4 regions of the Staphylococcus sp. HMSC068C09 genome follow, and region 2 is predicted to be linked to each of the others. Evidence: predicted binding sites of a transcription regulator. Region 2 holds the regulator's gene; each other region holds the start of a gene.
What was found. The regulator Rex, encoded in region 2, represses fermentation and respiration genes when NADH is low (regulators of the CRP and FNR family bind a similar motif). The targets are predictions, from matches to a motif close to TTGTGAAATATTTCACAA.
Positions count from the first base shown of each region.

Region 1: a site for Rex is predicted at 4,104-4,121, ahead of HMPREF2930_RS09655 (anaerobic C4-dicarboxylate transporter family protein). Genes of this name have one in related genera too.
Region 3: a site for Rex is predicted at 825-842, ahead of HMPREF2930_RS02650 (citrate synthase). Genes of this name have one in related genera too.
Region 4: a site for Rex is predicted at 831-848, ahead of qoxA (cytochrome aa3 quinol oxidase subunit II). Genes of this name have one in related genera too.

Region 1 is NZ_KV813778.1:21,390-27,029, forward strand. It holds gene HMPREF2930_RS09630 (sulfite exporter TauE/SafE family protein) at 1-468, shown strand, start outside; gene sat (sulfate adenylyltransferase) at 514-1,692, shown strand; gene cysC (adenylyl-sulfate kinase) at 1,711-2,310, shown strand; gene HMPREF2930_RS09645 (CHAP domain-containing protein) at 2,739-3,521, shown strand; gene HMPREF2930_RS09650 (hypothetical protein) at 3,742-3,984, shown strand; gene HMPREF2930_RS09655 (anaerobic C4-dicarboxylate transporter family protein) at 4,150-5,442, shown strand.
Region 2 is NZ_KV813733.1:83,850-89,489, forward strand. It holds gene HMPREF2930_RS01290 (ammonium transporter) at 73-1,317, opposite strand; partial or broken gene HMPREF2930_RS01295 (sulfurtransferase TusA family protein) at 1,427-1,585, opposite strand; gene HMPREF2930_RS01300 (redox-sensing transcriptional repressor Rex) at 1,652-2,290, opposite strand; gene HMPREF2930_RS01305 (ABC-F family ATP-binding cassette domain-containing protein) at 2,538-4,475, shown strand; gene tsaD (tRNA (adenosine(37)-N6)-threonylcarbamoyltransferase complex transferase subunit TsaD) at 4,813-5,640, opposite strand, start outside.
Region 3 is NZ_KV813753.1:44,819-50,458, forward strand. It holds gene HMPREF2930_RS02645 (amino acid permease) at 1-562, opposite strand, end outside; gene HMPREF2930_RS02650 (citrate synthase) at 912-2,030, shown strand; gene icd (NADP-dependent isocitrate dehydrogenase) at 2,066-3,337, shown strand; gene HMPREF2930_RS02660 (response regulator transcription factor) at 3,562-4,272, shown strand; gene pnpS (two-component system histidine kinase PnpS) at 4,272-5,640, shown strand, end outside.
Region 4 is NZ_KV813756.1:262,949-268,588, reverse strand. It holds gene HMPREF2930_RS06065 (globin domain-containing protein) at 1-132, opposite strand, end outside; gene HMPREF2930_RS06060 (DUF5011 domain-containing protein) at 401-718, shown strand; gene qoxA (cytochrome aa3 quinol oxidase subunit II) at 1,016-2,128, shown strand; gene qoxB (cytochrome aa3 quinol oxidase subunit I) at 2,128-4,116, shown strand; gene qoxC (cytochrome aa3 quinol oxidase subunit III) at 4,106-4,711, shown strand; gene qoxD (cytochrome aa3 quinol oxidase subunit IV) at 4,708-4,998, shown strand; gene rihC (ribonucleoside hydrolase RihC) at 5,131-5,640, shown strand, end outside.

The DNA.
Region 1 (5,640 bases), on a different contig from region 2:
AAACTTGTTCCACAAGGAGCCGTTGCTGGTTTTCTAGATGCCATCGGTGGTGGAGGCTGGGGACCAGTCAACACACCGTTGTTACTTGCAAGCCATAAAATTCAACCACGCTATGCCATTGGTACAGTGTCTGCAAGTGAATTTTTTGTAACACTTTCAACATCATTAAGTTTTATTATCTTTTTAGGATTTACTCAAATTAATTGGTGGTTTGTCATTGCATTAAGTATAGGCGGTATGATTGCCGCACCAATTTCAGCCTATTTAACTAAAATATTGCCCATTAATATTTTAGCAATCTGTGTAGGTGGTCTTATTATTTTTACAAATAGTAATGCTTTAATGACGTATTTCATCAAAGATACTACAGTGACAAATGTTATTCGATTCGCAATTATTTGTGCGATTATTGTATTAGTTATTATTACTATTATTCGCAACAAAAAATTGTCTTTTTCTTATAAATAAAACCGAGTAAACTAATCAAAATAATTAGAAAAGAGGTTATCAATGATGTCAACAAATGAAGATATTATCAATTATACAATTAAGCCACATGGTGGAGAGTTAATTAATCGAGTTGTAGAAGGGAAGGAAAGAGAAGCATTAATTGAAAAAGCGAACGCTTTTAAATCATTAACTTTAAATCCTTGGTCCATTTCAGATTTAGAATTAATCGCTATTGGTGGTTTTAGTCCACTTACTGGATTTATGGGAGAAGCGGATTATAAAAAAGTTGTTGAAGATACACATCTTGAAAATGGACTAGTATGGAGTATTCCTATCACTTTACCTGTCACTGAGACACAAGCGAATGAATTTAATATTGGTGATGATATTGCTTTATATGGTGAAGATGAAGTGCTTTATGGTACTTTAAAACTTGAAGAAAAATATACGTATGATAAAGAAAAAGAAGCTCAAAATGTCTACGGTACGACTGAAGAAGCGCATCCAGGTGTCAAAAAAGTATATGAAAAAGGGAACGTTTATTTAGCAGGTCCTATTCAATTAGTAAATCGTCCTAAACATGATGAATTTTCAGATTATCATTTAGATCCTGCTGAAACACGCCAATTATTCAAAGATTTAGGGTGGAAAACAGTAGTTGGATTCCAAACACGTAATCCTGTCCACCGTGCACATGAATATATTCAAAAATCTGCATTAGAAATTGTAGATGGTTTATTATTAAATCCTTTAGTTGGCGAAACTAAAGCGGATGATATCCCTGCAGATGTACGTATGGAAAGTTATCAAGCTATCTTGAAAAATTACTTTCCTAAAGATAGAGCACGTTTAGTTATCTATCCCGCAGCGATGCGTTATGCAGGTCCACGTGAAGCAATTTTACATGCTACAGTTCGTAAAAATTATGGTTGTACACACTTTATTGTTGGACGTGATCACGCAGGTGTGGGTGATTATTATGGTACTTATGAAGCACAAGAACTTATCTCTCAATTTGAAGATGAATTAGATATTCATATTCTAAAATTTGAACATGCATTTTACTGCAAAAAATGTAGCAATATGGCTACAGCTAAAACGTGTCCACATGATGCATCAGACCATGTACATTTAAGTGGTACAAAAGTGAGAGAAAAATTACGTAATGGCGAATCATTACCAAAAGAATTCTCAAGACCTGAAGTTGCAGAAGTATTAATTAAAGGATTAAGACAAAAGTAATTTGGGGGAGTATATAAAATGAGTCAATCAACAAATATTACATGGCATGATTCAGAAGTAACTAAAGAAGATAGACAACACCAAAATGGTCATAAAAGTGCTGTCATTTGGTTTACAGGGTTATCTGGTTCTGGTAAGTCCACAATCTCTGTGGCACTTGAGAAGGCTTTATTTGAAAAAGATAAACATTCATATCGATTAGATGGCGATAATGTCCGTCACGGTTTAAATAAAAATTTAGGTTTTAGTCCAGAAGACCGTAAAGAAAATATTCGTCGTATCGGTGAAGTAAGTAAATTGCTTGTAGATGCAGGGACAATTGCAATTACTGCATTTATTTCTCCATATAGAGAAGATCGTGATGAAGTACGTGATATTTTAGAAGACGGAGAATTCATTGAAGTATATACGGAGTGCAGTGTAGAAGAATGTGAGAAACGAGACCCTAAAGGTTTATATGAAAAAGCACGTTCAGGTGAAATTAAAGAATTTACAGGAATTAGTGCGCCTTATGAAGCGCCAAAACATCCTGAAATAACTATTAATACTGAAACACAAAGTATAGATGAATCAGTTGAACATATTCTTAATTACTTAAAAGAACACAAATATATTTAATGAATAACCAAACGAGTGAGATAACGAATTTAAAATGAATGTTGTCTCACTCGTTTTTTTGCTATACATTCTTGAAAATAATAGTTAATATTCCCTTATTTTATGAAATAAAACATATTTAAAATAATCAGATATATTACACCATCTGTAATGACACTGTTGATTAAATTGATAAAAAGATTGATATTAAAGCATTTTGAGTGATGTAACAAAAGAGAGATTTAATTACAAAAACCATCCTATTATTATGATTCAATTACAAGGTATTAACAACGCCCACAAACGCTTGTTTATCTGATAAAGTATGTCTTGTCGTTAATTAACGAGAAAAAATAATTCGAAGTAATTTAATATTGAGATGTCATTTGAAAGTAGCCACGTGATAAATAAAGGAAGAATGTTTTAAATTTCTAGGAGGATATTTAATTATGAAAAAAATCGCTACAGTAACTATCGCCACAGCCGGAATCGCTACAGTTGGATTTGCGCATCATGACGCACATGCAGCGGAAAATAATGGATATAACCCTAATGACCCAACTTCATATAGCTACTCTTATACAATTGATCAACAAGGTAACTATCATTACACATGGAAAGGTAATTGGAGTCCTGATCGTTTAAATCACACTAATGACTCAAATCATAGTCAATCTAACTATAATAATTACAACAATAATAGCTATAACTACAATAGCAATTATTCATATACAACAAACAATAACCAAACATCTACTAACAATAATCAATCTTATACAACTAATAATACGACAGGTGGATTAGGCGCTAACACTGCATCAACATCAAATAGTAATGTAAAAGTTACAACTCAAAGTGCACCAAGAACACAATCAACTGCTTCAACTCAAGCATTCTCAGGTAAAACAAATTCAGGTGCGAATTACTATACTTGGGGTCAATGTACATATTATGTATATGACAAAGTTGGTGGCACAATTGGTAATACTTGGGGAAATGCAAATAACTGGGCTAACGCAGCAGCGCAATCTGGTTATACTGTAAACAATACACCTAAAGCAGGTGCTGTAATGCAAACGACTCAAGGTGGTTATGGTCACGTTGCATATGTTGAAAGTGTAAATAGTGATGGTTCTGTTACAGTATCTGAAATGAACTATCAAGGCGTAGGTGTAGTATCTACACGTACAATTTCAGCAAGTCAAGCAAGTTCATACAATTACATTTCATAATTTAAGGAAATGAACTATTTAAAAATTAATGTAAAATAATGACTAAGATATTTAAACAATAACGTTATTTAAAAGAGCAAGTATATGAATTCAAAACGAATTCTAACTTGCTCTTTTTTATTTTTAAAAATTACATTTAATATGATTTAAATCACTTTATAAAGGGAAATATATAACTACTAATTCCTATAGTGTTCAAATATAAAGGTGGTGATTCACAATGGCGTTAGGAGTACTTCAATGGATCCTAGTGATCGCAATTGTGGTAATTACGATTGGCGTCATATTTGGTCTCATTTGGGGTTCACTTTTTGAGGAACGCTTTTATAGAAGTCGTTCTAAAAAAGAAGAAGAAGCACGTATTGAGAAAAATCTTAAAATGGCAAAAGGGCATACCGATGATGACGTAGTATATGATGAAGAAGGTCGTGCATCACTCAAAGAAGATTATAAAAAACAATAAATATTGATAAACCTTTAAGAATCCTTTTGATTTTTAAAGGTTTTTTCTTATCAAAATATTTATATTAATTAACTTTATGCAATTATATACTTTTAACAAATAAAAGTGATAAAATATATATGTTAAAAAATTCACATGAACTATTTAAAGTTAGGAGTTATTATAATGCTACTGTTTATAGTAGAAATTATCATAATGATTGTAGCCATTATGCTAGGATTGCGCACAGCAGGTGCTTTAGGCTGTGGTATTTTTGCTATTGTGGCCCAACTGATTATGATATTTGGATTTCAACTTCCTCCTGGTTCTGCCCCTGTTACAGCAGTACTAATTATTCTGGCAATTGGTATAGCTGGAGGAACGCTACAAGCTACAGGCGGAATTGATTATCTTGTCTATCTTGCTTCGAAAATCATTGAACGATTTCCAAAATCAATTATTTTTATTGCGCCTATGATTGTATTTGTCTTCGTATTTGGAGTAGGGACTGCAAATATTGCTTTATCACTAGAACCTATTATTGCTCAAACCGCAGTAAAAGCTAAAATCCAACCTAAGCGACCACTGATTGCTTCAGTACTAACTGCTAATTTGGCTTTACTTTGTAGTCCAGCTGCATCTGCAACAGCCTACGTTATTTCAGTACTTGCAGGTCATGAAATTTCAATGGGTCAATATTTGAGTATTGTCTTACCTACATCATTAATCACTATGTTTATGTTAAGTATATTTTGTACGTTTGTAGGACGTAAAAATACAATTACTGAAAGTGAAATTGCTCATACACCTGACGTTGATGTAAATCATGCTTTTTCTACTAGAGTAAAGATAGGTGTTTTAGCATTTATTTTGTGTGTGTTTGGTATTCTTACGTTTGGTATTTTTCCTCAATTCATGCCTTCATTTAATGTCAATGGAAAAGATGTCACTGTATCAATGACAGAGATTGTACAATTCTTTATGTATTTAAGTGCAGCAATTAATTTATTGATGTTGAAAGTGAATACGAGTGATATTCTATCTTCAAATATTACACAATCTGCTATTGGTGCATTATTTGCAGTACTCGGACCTGGTTGGTTAGGTGCGACAGTATTTAACGCACCTCATAATTTACATATCATACAAAATGATGTTGGCAAAACGATTCAAAATATGCCCTGGCTTGTGATTATTCTTGTAGCTGTAGTAGCGATGATTGTTATTTCACAAACAGCAACAGCATCGATTATGGTACCCATCGTCATGAGTATGGGAATTCCACCCATGTATTTTGTAGCAATGGTACAAACATTAAATGTTAACTTTGTTATACCTGCGCAACCAACGTTATTATTTGCAGTTAATTTAGATGAAACAGGACGTACACGACCTACAAGCTTTATTATTCCAGGATTCTTTGCAATAGGTGTTTCAGTTATTGTTGGTTTTATAATAAAAATAATATTAGGATATTAGTTTATAATAGAGTATTTGTAATATAAACGATTTAAAGTTTCATGACAATTTAATAGATTGAGAAGGCCTTTTGTGCCTTTTTGAATATTGAAGAGAAGAATTGTATTCTTCTCTTATTTTTATTTTAAAACAGAGAATTTCAAAAAAATATATATTCATTAAAAATGAATAAAAATTCAATGTTTATAATTTAATATT
Region 2 (5,640 bases):
ATTAATTTTATCATATCGTGATTATCTTCAAATACTGTTTTACTAATGAAACTTCAACATTTTAAATATATATCAATACCTTTTATGTAATTTATTTAATTCTCCATAAAAATATGCCTTTTCACCATGCACAAGTTGATCTAAACCTTTCTTATCTTCTTCAACAGTCGTAGCAAGGGACATAAAAATTGATAATGTCTTTCCAATAATAAAAGTTATAATAATCGAGTAAAGTACTACTACTATAACTGCAATACATTGTATCCATATAGTATGTAAATGACCAGTATAGATTAATCCATCTAATATATCTTTATTAACTTTATGTGATTGAAATACACCAGTCAATATTGCACCAATCACACCTCCAACACCATGAATACCAAAGGCATCAAGTGTATCATTATATCTTAATTTTTCTTTTATAGAATTGACCACAAAATAACATGCTATACCACCAATCATAGAGATAATGTATGCACTTAAGTAGTTTACAAATCCAGCTGCTGGTGTAATGGTTACGAGTCCTGACAGTACACCTGATAATAAACCAAGTAAGCTTAACTTTTTATTAGAAAAGTATTCAAGAATCAACCAACTAAATGCTCCTCCACTCGCAGCAATGATAGTATTTACAAACGATATCACTGCTATATCATTTAAAGTAAACGCACTTCCTGTATTAAAACCGTACCATCCTATCCAAACAAAAATACCACCTATAAGTGTAATAAGTAAATTATTCGGCTGTAGTTTCTCTACTTTTTTTCCGTGACCTATCATTATTGCTAATACTAATCCTGATACTCCCGATGTAATATGTACTACGGTACCTCCAGCATAATCTAAAGCATCAAGTTGTTGAATCCAACCACCGCCCCATACCCAATGAGCTACAGGACTGTAAATCATAATTACCCATATAAATATAAAAATAGTAAAAGGAATAAATCTCATTCGCTCAGCAATTGAACCTGATAAAATGGAAACCGCAATAGTACAAAACATCATCTGAAATAACATAAATAAGGCAAACGGAATATGTGGACTAAATTGAACATTCGTATTAAATCCTACATGTTGCAAACCAATAAAATCAAAATTACCTATCCAATCATTTCCATGACCAAAACTCAAAGAAAATCCAATGACCACCCATGTAAACGTAACAATAATTATAGCAGCCATACTTTGCATCACAGTATTTAAAACATTTTTAGATTGAACTAAGCCTCCATAAAATAAACTCAATCCTGGTGTCATTAACCAAACTAATAAAATACATAGAAATAAAAAAATTGTGTCATCCATCTTCATTTTTACCACTTCCTTAAAAACATCATATTAATAGTTTTTAAGAATAGCAAAAATACGTAAGATTAAATGACACAATTTGTCATATTACATTACATTTATAAAGAAAAACTTAAGCTTTTTGAACTGTGATTGTCCATGAAGCATCATCAAGTTGTTCATAGTTTGTTACAGGATACCCTTGTTCAGCTGCCCAGTTTGGAATGGCTTCAGTTGCTTGAGTGCAATCAAAGTCTATTTTTAATTCGTCACCATTTTTTAATGTTTCCATTAAATTAATATATTTATAAAAAAGCTATAATGCAAATGCATTTTAGCTTTAAAAAATAATTTAATATTAATTTGAAGAGTTTTTCATAAAGAATAATAGTGATTGTAATTCGATACCTAAATCGATATGATGAACTTGAACATCATTTGGCACATCAATTCTAGCAGGAGTAAAGTTTAAGATACCTTTTACGTCAGCCTTAATAAGTCGATCTGAAACAGATTGTGCCACACTTCCTGGTGTAGTAAGAATCACTACATTAATATTTTGTTTTTGAAGTTCAGATGAAATATCATCAATATGCTTTACTGTCACTTTTCCAACTTTTGTACCAACAATATCTTTATCAATATCAAATGCAGCTGTAATTGTCATTTCATCATGTATTGAAAAATTGTAAGTAAGTAATGCACGTCCTAAATTCCCTACGCCAACAATAGCAATATGAATATTATTACTATCGCTAATCTCCGTTTTAAAGAATTCTAAAAGACTCTCAACGTTATAGCCATATCCTTTCTTACCTAACTCACCAAAATAAGAAAAATCTCTTCTTATCGTAGCTGATTCAATATCTAAAGCCTCACTAATTGTTTTAGAACTCACACGATCAATACCTTTGATTTTCAATGAATTAACAAATCGATAATATAAAGGTAAACGTTTTAATGTAGCGCGAGGTATTTTTGATTGATTTTGAGGCATATGCAATGTCCCCCTTTTGTTTGAACTTTTTAATCTATATATTCAAACTAACTAGAGTGCAATTAGTTATTTTAGCGAAATATATATAATGCCTATTATGGATATACTGCAATATTATACCGTAACCTATTTCAAAAATAAATATCTTAGTTTCCTAAGCATACCTTATATTGTAAAATGATATAATAATGTCAAATTTAAAGTTAAATAAATGTGATTGTTACATAGATAGAAAGGTGAAACTTGAATGATACTTTTACAATTAAATGATATTTCAAAATCGTTTGATGGTGAAGATATATTTAATCATGTTAATTTTGAAGTTAAAACTGGAGAACGTATTGGCGTAGTAGGAAGAAATGGCGCTGGAAAATCAACGTTAATGAAGATTATTGCAGGTGTTGAAGATTATGATAGTGGCCATATTTCAAAAATCAAGAATTTACGCATTGGTTATTTAACTCAACAAATGACACTTGATTCTTCTCTGACTGTAATTGAAGAAATGTCAAAACCATTTGAACATATTAAGCATATGGAAACGCTTATTAATGATGAAACTGATTGGTTAGCCGCTCACGTTGATAGTTATGATTCAGAAGATTATAAACAACATATGGAGCGTTATGAATCATTATCTAATCAATTTGAACAACTTGAAGGTTATCAATATGAAAGTAAAATTAAAACAGTATTGCATGGTTTAAACTTTACTGAAGAAGAATTTGATAAACCCATTAATGATTTTAGTGGCGGACAAAAAACACGTTTATCTTTAGCACAGATGCTTTTAAGTGAACCCGATTTATTACTATTAGATGAACCTACAAACCATCTTGACTTGGAAACAACTAAGTGGTTAGAAGATTATTTAAAATATTTTAAAGGTGCCATCATTATTATTAGTCATGACAGATACTTCTTAGATAAAATTGTAACTCAAATATATGACGTTGCTTTAGGAGATGTGAAGCGTTATGTAGGTAATTATGAGCAATTTATTACTCAACGTGATAAATACTATGAATTAAGAATGCAAGAATATGAAAAACAACAAGAAGAAATTAAACGCCTTGAAACTTTCGTGGAAAAAAATATTACTCGAGCTTCAACAAGCGGTATGGCTAAAAGTCGTCGAAAAACATTAGAAAAAATGGAACGTATCGATAAGCCAATGATGGATGCTAAAAGTGCTAATATCCAGTTTGGATTTGATAGAAATACTGGCAATGATGTGATGCATATCCGTAATCTAGAAGTAGGTTATCAATCCCCTATCACTGCTCCTATTAATATTGAAGTTACAAAAGGAGACCATATTGCTATTATTGGACCTAATGGAGTTGGAAAGACTACACTTATCAAAACAATTGCAAATCGTCAAAAAGCATTAGGTGGAGAAATTACTTATGGTGCTAATTTAAACATAGGATATTACGATCAAAAACAAGCAGAATTCAAATCTAATAAAACAATATTAGATTATGTTTGGGATCAATATCCTATGATGAATGAAAAAGATGTCCGCGCTATTTTAGGACGATTTTTATTCGTTCAAGATGACGTCAAAAAAGTTATTAATGATTTATCAGGGGGCGAAAAAGCACGTTTGCAATTAGCTTTACTTATGTTACAACGTGATAACGTTTTGATACTCGATGAACCTACTAACCATCTTGATATAGATTCTAAAGAAATGTTAGAACAAGCGTTAAAAGATTTTGAAGGTACAATTTTATTTGTTTCCCATGATCGATATTTTATTAATCAACTAGCAAATAAAGTATTTGATTTAAATAAAGATGGTGGTCAACTATATTTAGGTGACTATCAATATTTTATTGAGAAAACAGAAGAAGCTTCTGCGTTAAAGGAATTTGAAGCGGAACACAATAAAGATGAAACGCTTGATTTAGAAGACACTGATTCGTCAACAACTAATACGTATGCTTCTCAAAAACAATATAAGAGAGAATTACGAAAAATTGAGCGTCAAATTGAGCAATGTGAAGAACAAATCGAAAAATATGAAGAACAAATTACTCAAATTGATCAACAATTGACTCAGCCTGATATTTTTAATGATCCTATTAAGGCAAATGAACTTGCTGAGCAGAAATTAAGTACCGAACGACAATTAGAGAATGTTATGGCTGAATGGGAAGAATTGCAAGAAAAAATTTAATATATCTAAGAAAAACTAGTAAAAGTATCAAATTTTTACTAGTTTTTTTATTTATTTCATTCACAAATTTATAAACAACTAAAATACTGATATATCAGTTATCCACGAACTTATCCTAGTTATCCACAACGTGAATGATAATAATTTACATAACTTTTACACAACATTCAAACTATATTCACACCTTTACCCCCTTTTTATCCACAAGATATTAACTATTTGTTGATAAGTACACACGTTCTCTATTGACATATATCATATATCAATACATTAACCTAATTAAATAAAAAAGTAATTGAAACTTATTTGATTTTAAGTTCAATTACTTTTTACTTTATTATTCAACTGTTACATCTTCAATATCAATATTATTTTTTCCATTTAAATCTAGAGATGAAGTTACTCCAGCTTTATAGTAATAATATCCAGCAGCCCCAATCATAGCAGCATTATCTGTACATAACTTTGAATTAGGTATTGAAAGTTTAATGTTATTTTCTTTACACAAATGATTTAATCGTTCTCTTAATCCTTTGTTACTAGCTACTCCGCCAGCTACAATAAGGTGTTCAACATGATAAGATTTACAAGCATTAATAGCCTTTGTACTTAATACATCGACAACACTATCTTGGAAACTGGTAGCAACATCTTCTTTATTTATGTCTTCATTTTTTTGTCGCTGATTGTGTAACTTATTAATCACTGCACTTTTTAATCCACTAAAGCTAAAATCATAACTATCTTTTTCAAGCCATACTCTAGGAAAATGGTATGTGTCCTTTCCTTCCAAAGCAAGTGCATCTATAGCTGGGCCTCCTGGATATGGTAAATCAATTGTTCTTGCTACCTTATCATAAGCCTCTCCTACAGCATCATCTCGTGTTTCACCAATGACTTCAAAATTTAAATGTGATTTCATATAAACGAGTTCTGTATGTCCACCCGAAACGATTAATGCTATTAAAGGAAAGGTTAACGGTTCTTCAAGATGATTAGCATAAATATGTCCAGCAATATGATGAACAGGAATGATTGGCTTATTATAGGCAAATGCTAAAGCTTTTGCTGCATTAATTCCTATTAGAAGTGCCCCTATTAATCCAGGCCCTTGTGTAACAGCTACGGCATCGATATCTTCCATAGTAGCATTAGCTGAAGATAA
Region 3 (5,640 bases), on a different contig from region 2:
TATAAAGATTAGTTAAACTTGCATGTCCAAATTGAGTTTTATAAGCAAATAAAATCATTATTGCACCAATGACGATTAAAGCTATAATAGTTATAATTTTAATAATAGCAAACCAGAATTCTAATTCTCCAAATAATTTTGCACTTAATAAGTTAAAAACCATTAATATTAATACGCAAAACAGAGCAGTAATCCAGTTTGGTATAGTTGGAAACCAGAAACTAACATATTTAGCAACTGCAGTTACTTCTGCCATTCCCGTTATAATCCAGCATAACCAATATGTCCATCCAGTAACGAATCCTGCAAACGGTCCAATATACTCGTTTGTTACATCAGCAAATGATTTAAAACGAGTATTTTGAATGATGATTTCTCCAAGACCTCTCATAAACATAAATAGCATGAATCCAATAATGATATAGGTTAATAGAATAGAAGGTCCAGTCATAGCTATAGTTTGACCTGCACCTAAGAATAATCCAGTTCCGATAGCGCCACCAAGAGCAATCAATTGTACATGACGATTACTTAATCCTCTTTGTAATTTTTCTTCTGCCATAAGACAACTCCCTTACATTTAATTAATATTAATTATGCACTTATATATTAAATTCGACAATTATTTTTCTAAATTTTTTCTAAAAATTTTATTAACATTGAGTTAATAAAAAATAATCATTGTTGATAAATAATTAAAATATTCATTATTTTCATATAAGTCAACCTTGTCTTACTATTCATAAATAGCTTTATAACGATTTTTACTATCATTATAATTAAAATTAATATATAAATAATTTACCAATGAAAATTTAAACCACATATATAATTATTCACAAAACTTATAATTTTAGATATACTATTTTATGAAAGCCATTACATTATGTAAAAGAAAAGGGGAATTACTTATGGCAGAATTACAAAAAGGTTTAGAAGGGGTTATCGCAGCAGAAACTAAAATTAGTTCAATTATTGACAGTCAATTAACTTATTCAGGATATGATATTGATGATTTAGCTGAAAATGCTCAATTTGAAGAAATCATGTTCTTATTATGGAATTATAGATTACCAACACAAGAAGAACTTGAAGAATTAAAAGAGAAACTTAAACAATATATGACATTAAATCCAAGGGTATATAAGCATTTTGAAGAATATGCTACGGATGATGTACATCCAATGACTGCATTACGTACCTCTGTTTCTTATATTGCACACTTTGATCCAGATGCTGAAGAGGAAACAGATGAAAGTCGAAAAAATCGAGCTATTCGTATCCAAGCAAAGATTGCATCATTAGTTACAGCGTTTTCACGCGTGCGAGAAGGAAAGGAACCTGTTAAGCCCAATTCTGATTTAAGCTATGCAGCAAACTTCTTGTATATGTTAAAAGGGGAATTGCCATCTGATACTGAAGTTGAAGCTTTTAATAAAGCTTTAATATTACATGCTGATCATGAACTTAATGCTTCAGCATTTACAGCAAGATGCGCAGTATCATCTTTATCTGATATGTATTCAGGTATTGTAGCAGCAATTGGTTCATTAAAAGGCCCTTTACATGGTGGAGCAAATGAACAAGTTATGAAAATGCTATCAGAAGTTAAATCACTTGATGAAGTAGATAATTATTTAGATAAGAAACTCGCTAACAAAGAAAAAATCATGGGATTCGGTCATCGTGTATATAAAGAGGGAGATCCACGTGCCAAGTACTTAAAAGAAATGAGTCGAAAAATAACTTCTGAAACTGGACATAACGAATTATATGAAATTTCTCTTGCAATTGAAAAGCGTATGCATGATGAAAAAGGTTTAATTCCAAATGTAGACTTCTTTAGTGCAACTGTTTATCATAGCATGGAAATTCCACACGATATTTTTACACCTATCTTTGCTGTAAGTCGTACTGCAGGATGGACCGCGCATATTTTAGAACAATATCGTGATAATCGAATTATTCGTCCGCGTGCAAAATATGTTGGAGAAACAAATCGTAAATATGTAGCAGTAGAAGAAAGATAAAATATTTCAAAATTTAATTTATGGAGGCTTTTATAATGGCAGCTGAAAAAATTACTAGAGCAAATGATGAATTATTAAATGTACCTAATGAACCAATTATTCCATTTATTATTGGGGATGGTATCGGTCCTGATATTTGGAAAGCAGCTAGTCGTGTTGTTGATGCGGCGGTTGAAAAAGCATATAACGGTGAAAAGCGTATTGAGTGGAAAGAGGTATTAGCTGGTCAAAAAGCGTACGATGAAACTGGTGAATGGTTACCACAAGAAACTTTAGATACCATCAAAGAATACTTAATCGCAATTAAAGGGCCATTAACTACACCAATTGGCGGAGGCATTCGTTCTTTAAATGTAGCATTAAGACAAGAATTGGATTTGTTTACTTGTCTTCGTCCAGTACGTTGGTTTAAAGGTGTACCTTCACCAGTAAAACGTCCTCAAGATGTTGATATGGTTATCTTCCGTGAAAATACTGAGGATATTTATGCTGGAATTGAATTTAAAGAAGGAACAGAAGAAGTTAAAAAAGTTATTGACTTCTTACAAAATGAAATGGGTGCTACAAATATTCGTTTTCCCGAAACTTCTGGTATTGGTATTAAACCAGTTTCTAAAGAAGGAACCGAACGTTTAGTAAGATCAGCTATTCAATATGCAATTGATAATAACCGTAAATCAGTAACATTAGTTCACAAAGGTAATATTATGAAGTTTACAGAAGGATCATTTAAACAATGGGGTTATGATTTAGCTCATAACGAATTTTCTGATAAAGTATTTACTTGGCAACAATATGATGACATTGCTGAAAAAGATGGTAAAGATGCTGCAAATGACGCACAACAACAAGCTGAAAAAGACGGTAAAATTATTATTAAAGATTCAATAGCAGATATTTTCTTACAACAAATTTTAACACGTCCAGCAGAACATGATGTAGTAGCTACAATGAACTTAAATGGCGACTATATCTCAGATGCACTTGCTGCACAAGTAGGAGGAATCGGTATTGCTCCTGGTGCTAATATTAACTATGAGACAGGGCATGCTATTTTTGAAGCAACACATGGTACAGCACCAAAGTATGCTAACTTAAATAAAGTGAATCCATCATCTGAATTATTAAGTTCTGTATTAATGTTAGAACATTTAGGATGGCAAGAAGCGGCTGATAAAATTACTGATGCTATTGAAGCTACAATTGCTTCTAAAATTGTGACATATGATTTTGCTCGCTTAATGGACAGAGCTACTGAAGTATCAACTTCAGAATTTGCCGATGAATTGATTAAAAACTTAAAATAATATTTATTTTGATAAAACAGTCTAAGATGGATTTTGATGTCTTAGACTGTTTTTGTTCATTATTAATAAATATCAAAACAAGATTAACGAAAAATATTCTTAACAAATTGAAAATAATAAGTAAATGTTAAGTTTATGTAAATTCAATATGTTGTATGTTATTTTTATTTAAATTTCAGTTATAATAAAATTGAAATTGTTAATTCTATTTAGGGAGGCAAATCATGTCACAAAAAGTATTAGTGGTTGATGACGAGCAATCAATAGTAACGTTACTAAAATATAACTTAGAAACAGCAGGTTATATTGTAGATGTAGCGTATGATGGTGAAGAAGCACTCAAAAAAGTTAAAGAGGTTAAACCTGAACTGATTGTATTAGATGTCATGTTACCTAAAAAAGATGGAATAGAAGTATGTAAAACGATTCGATCTGATAAAAATCTTGTACCTATTTTAATGTTAACGGCTAAAGATGATGAGTTTGATCGTGTTTTAGGCTTAGAATTAGGTGCTGATGATTACATGACTAAACCTTTCTCTCCAAGAGAAGTTGTAGCAAGAGTAAAAGCTATTTTAAGACGCTCTCAAATTGCTAATGAAGTCGTAAAAGATGACGTGGAGGATGAAGATATTGTAATTGATAATATTAGAATTCGTCCTGAATTCTTTGAAGTCTATAGAGATGATACCTTGCTTGAACTTACTCCTAAAGAATTTGAGTTATTACTTTATCTTATTGAACGTCAAGGACGCGTAATTACTAGAGAACATATGTTAAATTCAGTGTGGAATTACGAGTTTGCAGGAGATTCAAGAATTGTAGATGTTCATATTAGTCATTTAAGAGATAAATTAGAAGAAAATCCTAAACAACCTAAGTTGATAAAAACAGTTCGTGGATTGGGTTATAAATTAGAAAGACCTAAAGCTTAATGATTAAATTTCATCATAGATTATTACTTCTACTATGTACAATCACAATTATTAGTTTTATAGGCTTAGGTGCAATTCTTCATCATACGATTTATCAGATATTATCAGATACTCAAACTAGAGAATTAAATCATTTATCAGAAAATATCGTAAATTTAAATAAGCGAAATAAACAAGCAGACATTCAGCGTATAGCACAAAATCAAAATTTGGTTGTTAAAATTTCTGAAAATGAACATGTGTTATATCAAACTGGCAATCAACATCAAATTAATCATACTATTGATAATGCAGCTAATCCTTCGAATATTATATATCATAAAAATAAGGATAAGGTGGATTACACATTTAAAAATACTGTAAGTAATCAAACAATATACATAAGTGGTATTAATACTGAAATTTTAGATTTACAAAAAAATATGTGGAAGTACTTATCATTAATTGGAATCATTGTGTTATTTGCTATTTATTTAGCTGTAAGAAGCATTAATCGCACCTATATACGACCAATCAACGAAGTTACTTATGCGACATCTTTAATTGCAGATGGATATTATCATGTTAGAGTACCTGAAAGTAATGTGAAAGAAACAAAAGCATTATTTGTTACTACCAATGATTTAGCAAGACGATTGCAAAAATTAAATAATAAACAAAAAATGCAATCTAATCGCCTTAAAACAACATTAGAAAATATTCCTAGTTCGGTATTAATGATAGATAAACAAGGTGAAATTGTTATTGCAAACCATGCTTATTACGAGGTGTTCAAACCAGATAGTAAAGTCGAAAATAAAGATTATACTGTACATTTAGATAAAGAAATTCAACATCTTATTATTGAAAGCTTTAAAACTGAAAAACCGTTGCATGAACAAATTGAGTTATACATTAATGATGTTCATCAAAAATATTTTGATGTTTCTTGTATTCCCATTTTAAGTAAATCAAAAAAGAAACTTCAAGGTATGGTTGTAGTATTACATGATATCACTAATCTAAAAAAATTAGAGAATTTGAGACGTGAGTTTGTTGCAAATGTTTCACATGAACTTAAAACTCCAATCACTTCAATTAAAGGATTTGCAGAAACCTTAATTGAAGGTGCAAAGAATGATGAACAATCTCTTGATATGTTTTTAAATATTATTTTAAAAGAATCAAATCGTATAGAATCACTTGTCATGGATTTATTGGATTTATCTCATATTGAACAACAAACTGAGATTGAGACTACTTATGTTAATCTTTCAGATTTAGCACATAATACAATCCATAATCTACAAACTCAAGCTAAGTATAAAAATATCGCTATTAAATCTGAAATAGAAAATGATGTTATTATTGAAGCGCATGAAGGAAAAT
Region 4 (5,640 bases), on a different contig from region 2:
GTTAAACATATTTTTTAACTCTGGATGTTGTTGAAACATTCTATTGTAAAAATAAGAAGTGATCTCTGTTCCTCTTTCTTGTAATACTGGAACAGTTTCTTTTACAATTCCTTTTTCTTGTTCTGTTAACATTCAAATCCACTCCTACTTAAAATTATATGTGTAAAATATATTTATTTACTACAAATATATTTTAGTACAATACTTATTATAATGTAATATAGATTTTTTTAAATTCACAGAACTTTCATTTTACATAAATTTAATATTTATTTATCTTAAGTTCATTTAAATTTAATCTTGAATAAGCTATATTAAGACTATAGTATGATGTTAAAAATCAGAAATTAAAGTATAGTTAAATTATTCAAATGACTTATTACATTCGGAGGTTAACGTAATGAATAAACTCATACAATCTCTTTCAGCTCTCGGTGTCTCCGCTACTCTTGTGACTCCAAATTTAAGTGCAGAAGCTACTTCAAATCATACTCCACAGCTTAAAGGAGTAAACGATATTGTTATTGAAAAAGGTCAAGATTATAATGTATTAAATGGAATTAGTGCCTATGATAAAGAAGATGGTGATTTAACACATAAAATTACAGTTGATGGTCACGTAGATACGTCAAAAGTAGGTACTTATAAAGTAAGATATAATGTCATCGACTCAGAGGGAGCCGAAGAATCATCAACACGTTACATAAAAGTTAAATAAATGTGTCAATTTTCTGAAAAAGACGAGATGAATATCTCGTCTTTTTTATTTAATTTTTATTGTAAACGCTAGAATTGATAATGTTTCTCAAATGTAACGAACAATTTTCTATTTTTGACATTTTTCACAGAATAGACACATAATTTTAACAAACCTTACATTCCCCGTCATTCCTATTGTTACTAGTTTTTTCCTATTTATTATTGTAATTTTTTTCTAATAAGGTCTTGTAAATATCGCGTAATAAACTAAAATTAATGGTAAGCCCTACATTTGTAGTATTAGGAGGTCAAAAAAGTGTCAAAATTTAAGTCGTTGCTTCTTATGTTTGGCACACTAATTTTACTTAGTGGTTGTTCAAACATAGAAGTGTTTAATGCAAAAGGGCCAGTAGCAAGTAGTCAGAAGTTCTTGATTATTTACTCAATCATCTTCATGCTTGTTATTGTTGCTGTTGTACTTACTATGTTCGCTGTTTTTATTTTCAAGTATAGTTACAATAAAAATGACGAATCTGGTAAGATGCACCACAATTCTTTAATTGAAACAATTTGGTTTGTGGTACCAATCTTAATCGTAATTGCTTTAGCTATTCCAACAGTTAAAACATTATACGATTACGAGAAACCACCTGAAAGTAAAGAAGACCCATTAGTTGTCTATGCAGTTAGTGCCGGATATAAATGGTTCTTTGCTTATCCAGAACAAAAGGTTGAAACAGTGAATACATTAACTATTCCTAAAAACCGTCCAGTTGTATTTAAATTACAATCTATGGATACAATGACTAGTTTCTGGATTCCTCAATTAGGTGGTCAAAAATATGCCATGACTGGCATGACAATGAATTGGACTTTAACAGCCGATCAAACTGGTACATTCAGAGGACGTAACTCTAACTTCAATGGTGAAGGTTTCTCTCGCCAAACATTTAAAGTTCACTCTGTAAACCAAAAAGATTTCGATGCTTGGGTTAAAGATGCTAAAAGTAAGAAAACTATTAGCCAAGATGAGTTTGATAAACAAATCTTACCAAGTACTCCAAATAAAGAATTAACATTTAGTGGTACTCACATGGCATTTGTCGATCCTGCAGCTGATCCAGAGTATATCTTCTATGCATATAAACGTTACAACTATACTCAAAAAGATCCTAACTTCGTTGCTGAAAAAGATCTTTACAAAGATGTAACAGATAAACCTCAAAAACCAGCTCGTAAGGTAACAGTTACAAATGTCAACTATCCTCGTCATGGTATGAAGCCAATGATTTTAGGCAACGATGACCCTTACGATAGTGAGTTCAAAGATGAAGAAACTCACAACGCTAAGGAAATGGAAAAAATCAATAAAGGAGCTAAAGACGAGAATGCGTCTAAAGCAGATAATGATCATGGAGGTGAACATTAATGAATTTTCCATGGGATGAATTACTCGTTAAAGGTAACTGGATGATTACTATGGCACAAATTGGTGCCCCATTCTTAGTTATCGGTTTAATCGCAGTAATTACTTATTTCAAATTATGGAAATATCTATACAAAGAATGGTTCACATCCGTAGACCATAAAAAAATCGGTTTAATGTACTTAATTTGTGCAGTATTAATGTTCGTTCGTGGTGGTATTGATGCGTTATTACTTCGTACTCAATTAACTATTCCGGATAATACTTTCTTGGAATCAAATCACTATAACGAAATTTTTAGTACGCACGGCGTTATCATGATTATCTTTATGGCTATGCCATTCGTTTTCGGTTTATGGAACGTTGTTGTTCCTTTACAAATTGGGGCTCGTGATGTGGCATTCCCTGTAATGAACAACATCAGCTTCTGGTTATTCTTTGTTGGTATGATTTTATTTAACCTATCATTTATCGTAGGTGGATCACCAGCAGCTGGTTGGACAAACTATGCTCCACTAGCAGGAGAATTTAGTCCTGGTCCAGGAGTTAACTACTACTTAGTAGCAATTCAAATTTCAGGTATCGGTACTTTAATGACAGGTATTAACTTCTTTGTAACAATACTTAGATGTAAAACACCTACTATGAAGTTTATGCAAATGCCTATGTTTACTGTAACTACTTTTATTACGACATTAATCGTAATTTTAGCATTCCCAGTATTCACAGTTGTTCTTGCTTTAATGACAGCTGATAGAGTATTCGGAACTCATTTCTTTACAGTAGCAGATGGCGGTATGCCAATGTTATGGGCAAACTTCTTCTGGGTATGGGGGCACCCTGAAGTTTATATCGTTATCTTGCCTGCATTTGGTATTTATTCAGAAATTATTCCAACATTTGCTCGTAAACGTTTATTCGGTCACCAAAGTATGGTGTGGGCAACTGCTGGTATCGCGTTCTTAAGTTTCTTAGTTTGGGTTCACCATTTCTTCACAATGGGTAATGGTGCTTTAATTAACTCATTCTTCTCAATCTCAACAATGTTAATCGGTGTACCTACCGGAGTTAAATTATTTAACTGGTTATTAACATTATATAAAGGACGTATTACTTTTGAGTCACCAATGTTATTCTCATTAGCCTTTATCCCTAACTTCTTATTAGGTGGGGTTACTGGTGTAATGTTAGCAATGGCATCAGCTGACTATCAATATCACAACACTTATTTCTTAGTAGCTCACTTCCACTATACATTGGTTACTGGTGTAGTATTTGCCTGTCTAGCTGGTTTAATCTTCTGGTATCCTAAAATGATGGGTTACAAATTAAATGAAAAATTAAATAAATGGGCATTCTGGTTATTCATGATTGGATTTAACGTATGTTTCTTACCACAATTCATTCTTGGTTTAGACGGTATGCCACGTCGTTTATACACATATATGCCATCTGATGGTTGGTGGTTATTAAACTTCATCTCAACTATCGGTGCATTAATGATGGCAGTCGGCTTCCTATTCTTAGTAGCAAGCATTATCTACAGCCACATTAAATCTCCACGTGAAGCAACTGGAGATAACTGGGATGGTTTAGGTCGTACTTTAGAGTGGTCAACAGCTTCTGCTATTCCACCTAAATACAACTTCGCAATCACTCCAGATTGGAATGACTATGATACATTTGTTGATATGAAAGAACATGGTCGTCATTTCTTAGACAATCATAACTACAAAGACATTCATATGCCTAACAACACACATACTGGTGTATTTATGGGTATATTCATGTTAGTTGGTGGTTTCTTCTTAATCTTCGAATCTATCATTCCATTCCTAATTTGTGTAGCTGGTATCTTCGGAACTATGATTTATCAAAGTTTCGTACAAGATCACGGTTATCATATTCCAGCTTCTGAAGTTGCTGAAAACGAAGCACGTTTAAGAGAAGCACGTATTAAAGAAAGGGAGGCTGTAGGTCATGAGTCATGATACAAACACTATTGATTCACGTACGCATGAAGGTCAATTGAATAAACTTGGCTTCTGGATTTTCCTTACAGCCGAATTTGCATTATTCGGTACCCTATTTGCAGCGTTATTAACGTTGCAACATGGGGGCGGTTACGGTGGTAAATTGACAACTGAATTGTTTGAATTACCACTTGTCCTAATCATGACATTTGCCTTATTAATCAGTTCTTATACTTGTGGTATTTCAATTTACTACTTACGTAAAGAAGAAAAAGGTAAAATGATGTTTTGGATGATTTTAACAGTAATCCTTGGCTTAGTATTTGTCGGATTCGAAATTTATGAATTTGCACATTATGCTTCTGAAGGTGTAACACCTAAAGTAGGCTCTTACTGGTCAAGTTTCTTCATCCTATTAGGTACACATGGTGCCCATGTTTCATTAGGTATCGGTTGGATTATTTGTTTATTAATCCAAGTAGCAACACGTGGATTAAATAAATTTAATGCTCCAAAATTATTTATAGTAAGTTTATACTGGCACTTCTTAGATGTTGTATGGATCTTCATCTTTACTGCCGTATATATGATAGGGATGGTGTATAGCGGATGAACACAATCGTAAAACATACAGTTGGCTTTATTGCTTCAATCGTTTTAACGTTATTAGCAGTTTTTGTAACTCTATACACAAACATGACATTCCATGCTAAAACAACAATTATCTTTGGTTTTGCTTTCATCCAAGCTGCATTACAATTATTAATGTTCATGCACTTAACTGAAGGTAAAGATGGACGTTTACAATCTGCCAAAGTTATCTTTGCGATTATTATTACTTTAATCACAGTTATTGGTACTTATTGGGTTATGCAAGGTGGACATTCTAGTCACTTATAATTCAATTTCTACCTTTCTTAAAAAGCCTGTACGAGTTTTTTAACTTGTACAGGCTTTTTGTTTTGTTTATATTAATTACTTCTTTGTGTATGATAGATATAAGAAAAAGTAAAAATCTTTGGAGGTGTATTCATGTCATTACCTATTATTATTGATACTGATCCAGGTATAGATGATGCAGCAGCAATCGCTCTTGCATTATCTCATACAAAATTTGATGTCAAAATGATTTCTACTGTAAATGGAAATGTAGGTGTTGAGAAAACCACAGCGAATGCTTTAAAATTAAAAGCCTTTTTCAACAGTGAGGTCCCTATTCATAGAGGAGCTTCTCAACCATTAATAAGTGAAATACAAGATGCTAGTCATATTCATGGAGAAAGTGGTATGGATGGCTATCAATTCCCTACAATTTCTACTTCAGATTTAGCGTCTTCTCATGCTGTAGAAGCTATGAATGAGATATTAAGTCATTCTAATGAACCTATTACTCTTGTAACTTTAGGCCCTTTAACAAATATAGCTCTACTTTTTAATACGTATCCTGAATGCAAAAACCATGTTAAAGAAATTATTATGATGGGTGGTAGTACTGGAAGAGGTAATGTTACTCCCCTAGCTGAATTTAATATTTATTGTGAT